Regions from separate parts of the Exiguobacterium sp. 17-1 genome, predicted to be linked through region 1. Evidence: riboswitches for the same ligand, from Rfam matches in the RefSeq annotation. Region 1 holds a riboswitch; the other holds the start of a gene.
What was found. A riboswitch is a leader RNA that binds a small molecule or an ion and turns the genes downstream of it on or off. The one in region 1 is predicted to bind thiamine pyrophosphate.
Positions count from the first base shown of each region.

Region 2: it holds a riboswitch for thiamine pyrophosphate, as region 1 does, so the genes downstream of both, tenI (thiazole tautomerase TenI) here and MUN34_RS05980 (ECF transporter S component) in region 1, are expected to answer to the same signal.

Region 1 covers NZ_JALIGJ010000002.1:91,260-94,381, reverse strand. The annotation lists gene MUN34_RS05985 (ABC transporter ATP-binding protein) at 1-1,144, opposite strand, end outside; gene MUN34_RS05980 (ECF transporter S component) at 1,141-1,716, opposite strand; TPP riboswitch at 1,822-1,920, opposite strand; gene MUN34_RS05975 (50S ribosomal protein L25/general stress protein Ctc) at 2,012-2,689, opposite strand; gene MUN34_RS05970 (DEAD/DEAH box helicase) at 3,040-3,122, opposite strand, start outside.
Region 2 covers NZ_JALIGJ010000002.1:468,815-471,936, forward strand. The annotation lists gene MUN34_RS08220 (NAD(P)/FAD-dependent oxidoreductase) at 1-814, opposite strand, end outside; gene tenI (thiazole tautomerase TenI) at 811-1,407, opposite strand; TPP riboswitch at 1,499-1,601, opposite strand; gene nagZ (beta-N-acetylhexosaminidase) at 1,661-2,899, opposite strand; gene MUN34_RS08235 (OsmC family protein) at 2,896-3,122, opposite strand, start outside.

The DNA of each region.
Region 1 (3,122 bases):
GATAGTGACGCAAAGCCGTCTGGACCCGTTCCGGATCAAAGGTAGCACAGCTGATGGCAAGTTCGTCGGCGACTGTCTGTTTAAGAAACTGGAAGTCCGGTTGCTGAAAAACAAAGCCGACTTGTTGGTAATACGTCCGGTCCGACCATTTCCGAAGCGGGGTGTCAAACAAGCGGATATCGCCTTTAGACGGAAGTAATTTTGCCAGTGTCTCAAGGACCGTGCTTTTTCCAGCCCCGTTGCGTCCGACGAGCATGATCCATTGACCGGAAAAGGTCGTCCATGAAAAATCGTTAAGAATCGTCCGTTCCCCCCGTTTGACACGGACCCGCGTCAGCTCAAATGTCCGCTCCGTTCCAACCGCTCGACGTTCAACCGGACGTTTCTTCAGATGACAGGCTTGTCCGGACAGCTCCGGTAAAGTCTCAAGTCCGTAGGGGTAGAGGAGCGGCATCGCAATGCCAAGCGCTGTCATCACATCCCGCTGTTGATGAAACACGTCATACGGTGTGCCATCAAGCAATAAGCGACCACCTTCAAAGACGATTACCCGGTCGGCAAACGTCACGCACTGATCGAGCTGATGTTCGATCAGAACGAGCGTCAAGTCGGGATCGTGATGCAATTCTTCAATCAGATGCATCATCGTCCGTTGACCACTCGGGTCGAGTTGTGCCGTCGGTTCGTCGAGTAACAGGATGTCTGGTTCAAGTGCCAACACACAGGCTAGAGCAATCCGTTGTTTCATCCCGCCGGACAGTTCGGCAATCGGTGTCGTCAAGGCAAGATCAAGTCCGACCCGCGCCAACAGCAACTGGATGCGTTCCTCCATCTCACTGCGGGCGATCTGTCGATTCTCGAGACTAAAGGCGATTTCCGCGCCGACCGTCTGCATACAAAACTGATCGTCCGGTTGTTGGAACAAAATCCCGACCGTTCCCTCGGTCAACCAGTGACCGGTGACATCTGCTTCAATCGTGTCCGGCAACAGACCGGCAAGAACGTGTAAAAAGGTCGTCTTGCCACTGCCGCTTGGACCGACGAGCAAGGTCGTTTCTCCTTTTTGGATCGTGATCGACAAGTCGTGTAAGACCGCGTTATCCTGATCCGGATAACGGACGGACAGGTGCTCGCACTGCATCATGCGGCACGCTGCTTCCGTTGCCGTCCGACCGCATAACCGTTCAGTGTCCCCGTCTTAACGAGCGCGTCGACGATCATTTTTGCGAGCAATCCACCGAGCAATGCTCCGCTGACGAGTTGCAGGGAAAACGTCAACAGCAGGGTCGTCGTCGTATAGTAGGCAAATCCATTCACGATGAGGCTGTAAACCATACTTCCGACGGCGGCGAAGACACCGGACAACATCAAGGTGAACGTATTAAACGTCCGGTAGCCGAACACGGCAAAGGCAATCTCGGCTCCGATTCCCTGTGCAAATCCAATCAACAGTGCCGATAAGCCGAAGTGACTCCCCGTAAACAATTCGACGGCAGCAGCGACGACTTCTGCAATCAATGCTGCGCCTGGTTTTTGAATGATGTAGGCGACTAGGGGACTGGCAATGACCCAGATACCGAACATCCAGTTTGATCCGACCGGTCCGAAGATGGCCGAGATCGGTAACCATAACGTCGACCACCCTAAGTAGAGGACACCACACGCGACGGCGAGCATCATCATGACGATGATTTCTTTCATTTTCCAACTGTTCATAATCACTACTCCTTTAAATGCACATCCACAAAGAAACCACAAAAAAGACCGCCCTCTATGAAAAGAGAGCGGTCGTGTAACCTGCAAGATGCAGAAAAAGAGCACGAGGATTCCGCTCCACTTTCCTACGCTAGTATGAACTAGATCAGGTTCAAAGGGTCCGAAGTGAATCGTCTCAGCCAACTGGCTCCCCTAGTGGATGTGTCAATGATGTGTACCTTCTTCACTGTACGGCTGTCGCCGTGACTTGTCAATATGCATAAAAAAACCTCCCACGAGGGGAGGAGAGAAAAGATTACTCTTTATCTTCTTTGTTTTCTTCAGCTTGCTCTTCAGAAGTTTGTTCTGAATCGTCTGTCGCTGTATCCGCATCAGCTGCTTGTGCCTCAGCTTCTGCTTCTTCGATTTCTTCAAGTTCAGCTTCAAGTGTCGATTCAACGACTGCTGCAACTTGGATGTCACCTTCTGTGACGACACGGAAATCTTTTTCTTCCGGAAGATCAGCTACTGTAATTGAATCTCCGATTGCAAGATCCGTTACATCAACTTCGATCCGTTCCGGTAATTTATCTGGTGTTGCGGCAACTGTTACTTTAAAGAGTGTTTGTGAAAGGAATCCGCCAAGTTTCGCACCGGCTGCTTCGCCGACGAGGACGATATCCGTTTCGACTTCTGTTTCTTCATCCATTTTAACAGCGATGAATTCAACGTGTTTAATCGTTGGTGTAAAGATATCCATATCAAGCTTGTTGATCAACGTGTTGACCTTTTTACCGCCGATTTGAAGAGCAACCAAGACGTTTTCGCCATGATCACGGACAACCTTGACCAATTCTTTTTCATCGAATGAAATCGGTGTGCTTTCCACTTTGTAGCCATACACGACACCAAGAGCTTTTCCTTCATGACGTAATTGCTTTCTAAGTGAGCGTGGGCGTACTTCGCGTTCTTCTACTTTTAATGTTACTGACATGTTCATTTCCCCCTTGAATTTGGTATAGCCCTCAAAAGGTAATGAATGTAGGAGTGGAACAATAGGTTCCAACAGAAATTCTTGCGCTAAATGCTAGTTCAACTGGATTTCATTCAGAAATGAAAAACGAAGTGAGTAAGTAGCATTTCTCTCCCAGGTCATTACGCTGATATTGAGAAACAATAATTGAAAAGCGACCGTGTTGTACGGTGCTAATGTAGATATACCCCTGTCTTTCAAAAGTTAAAACCTTTTTTTCTGAATTTGATTGTCGAAAGACCTTCAAACCTGTTGCTAGACAACGGATTGAAGGTCTTTCATTTTTTTAAGATTTCCTTTGATTTGTGTGGTTAATCATCTGCTGAATCGATAAAAGAGGGGGAATCGAGCAGACGGACGAGTTCGCGAATCGTTAAAATATCCGGCTTCTGAT
Region 2 (3,122 bases), 380 kb from region 1:
GTAATCCGTCACGAGTTTGTGGCCGGACACCGGACCAGATGTCAACCAGTTCCGCATCACGGATCAGCGGATACACATCGATCGCTGCCGTCAACAGGTCCGAGACGCTACCCGCGTTGACCGTCGTCGATTCCTCGCCAACGTGTTCCGTTGCGCCGATGATGATCCGTCCGTCTGCTTTCGGGACGAGATACACCGTCTCGTGAAACAAGGTCTGTTCGAGTTGACCGGTTGCGAGGCGGACAGACAGGCACTCGCCTTTGACCGGGAGCGTGTCAATCGAAATCCCGATCGTTTGCAACAACGGTTCCGATCCTCGTCCACCGGCAATGACGACCTGTCGACCAAATTGCCGTCCCCGGCTTGTTTCAACCCCGGTTACCGTCTCTTTGTCCCGCAAAAGACGCAAGACAGTCACCTGTTCTTCAATCACCCCGCCCCGCTGTTCAATCGCTTGCCGTAAAGCGCGGACGAGCAACGGAGGATCGACTTGACCGACCCGTTCAAATTGGACGGTTTGATTTGCCTGCCTGAGCTGAAACGGCAGTTCGAGATAGCCGCTCTTCAACCCGGTCTCGTCGAACAATTGACGGACAAGCTGCGGATAAAGTGTACGGCTGACTGCCGCTAACGCATGTAACGGTTCCGACAGTTCTTCGTCCGTCGCGAGCATCCCTGCTGCTGCCCGTGTCGCCCCTTGTCCGACTGTTGACTGTTCAAGCAAATGGACGCTTTGTCCACGCTGAAGGAGCTCATAACCGAGCGTCAAACCGATGATGCCGGCGCCGACAATCAATACATCCGGTTGCTTCATCGTCCAATCACCGCCCGGAACCGTCCGGCTGCTTCAACCGGAGACGTTTGACCAAGAATGCCTGACAAGACGGCGCCACCTGAGCAGCCTGTCGCCATGACATCCTGTAGATTGTCCGGTTTAATTCCGCCGATTGCGATAACCGGAATCGATGTCCAGTCGACAACCTGTTTTAAGGCATCAAGTCCTCTTGGCGGTACACCGGGTTTCGATCCCGTCTCAAAAATATGGCCGTATAGGACGTAATCAGCACCCCCCTGTTCTGCCGCCACCGCTTCCGTCAATGAATGGACCGATTGACCAATCACCAGCTCCGGGAAACGGCTCCGGACACGGTCAACCGGAATACTCCGTGTGGTCAGCTGAACTCCGGTCCCGGTGACGATTGCCACGTCCAGCCGGTCATGGACAATTAATTGCTCTGTCTTTACGCCTCGTCGCACGAGTGTTTCGATGCACGCGACCAGTTCCTTCGCCGACCATGACGGCTCCCGCAGATGAATCCGGTCGACGGTTGCAGCGAGTTCCGGCAACAAGCGTTCGAGCACGTCCGGACGTTGCTTGCCGGTTGTCAACAGATGTAACTGCGTCATTATTTCCCCCTTTCCACACGAAAAAGGACCACCCCATGAACTGATGGAGTGGTCCTACAAAAAAGGGCGACAGTCGTCGCATCCTCGGATGATTGATCGGAATCCACTTCCCTCCGCTAGTACGAACTAGATCAGGTTCAAAGGGTCCGGATACTTCCGTCTCAGTCTGCTGCGAGACTCCCCTAGTGTAGATATTAATTTGTGTGGTACGTCTGTAGTTTACCACGGATAGTCACGTGTATTCCACCCTTGATCAGCGTCGCATGTCTGATTCGACCGCTTTGACCTGCTTGATCAGCTGTTCATACTTGTCGACGCGTTTCGTTTGCGACAAGTCATACGTTTGTTTTAAGCGTAAGACCCGCCCGACTTTCTGATCGAGATCTGCTGCCGACAATTTTCCTTGTTTGATCCGCGCCATGATTTCCTTATGAACGGACGAGTATCCGCCGGGCGATGAGAACATCGCCATATCAGCACCATTTTCGAGGGCAAGACTTGCTGCCTGGGCAAGTCCGTACCGTTCCGTGATTGCTCCCATCACGAGATCATCCGTGATGATGACACCATCAAACTTCAGTTCATCCCGTAACAGACCGGTCATGACGGGTTTCGACAACGACGACGGACGGTTTTGATCGAGTGCCGGGAACAGGATGTGCGCAACCATGACCATCTCGGCCCCGTTTTGAATCGCCCGTTTGAACGGTACCAGTTCCGTCTGTTCGAGTTCCGCTTTCGAAGCATCGACCCGCGGCAGACCAACATGCGAATCGACGGTCGTATCCCCGTGACCCGGGAAGTGTTTGACAACCGGGACAACATCTTCCGACTTCATCCCCTGCATCAACGGAATACCAAGCCGGGCAACCTGTTCCGCATCTGCACTGAGTGCCCGGTCACCGATAATCGGGTTCGCCGGGTTACTGTTGACGTCAAGAACCGGGGCGAAATCCATGTTGAAGCCGTAAAAACGGGAAATCGAACCGAGCGTTTGCCCGACTTCCTTCATCAATCCGGGATCATTTTTATGACCAAATGACAGGCTCGGCGATAACTTGAGTTTGGCATCCGGCACCCGGCTGACGCGCCCACCCTCCTCATCAAACCCGAGGAACGCTTTTGAATCAGCATTTTGGGCTTCGGCAATCGCTGTTGTAAAGGTCTTCAGTTGTTCGGTCGATGTGATGTTGCCGCCGAGTAACAGGACGCCTCCAAGCGCATGGTCCTGCAGTAATTGACGGTCCGTTTGTGTCAGGGCTGTTCCCGTCACGCCGATGTACAGCAACTGATCGACTTTTTCCGCCGTCGACATCTTCGAGACGGTCTGCTTAAGTTGTTTCGCCTCCCGTTCAGCGGCAGAGGATCGATCCGGCTGCGGCGGTTTCGTTTTCTTCGCCGGCTTCGGTTGCGGCTCGACAGGCTGTGTCGGTTCATCGGCGCAACCGGCGAGCAGGACGCTTGTTAACAGGACAGGGACAATCCGTTTCAAATCGGTTCCTCGTTCCGGACACCATTAATGGAATAGTAGACTTCAATCTCAGCGTTCAAGGACTGGGAGACCGAGCAGTATTTATCTTTGGACAACGAAATCGCCCGGCGGACTTTATCGTCCGGTAAATCGCCTTCGAGCCGGTAATGGATCGAGATTGTCGTGAAGCGGCGCGGATGGTCATCTGCCCGTTCCCCTTCGATATCCATTTCAAATGATGTCA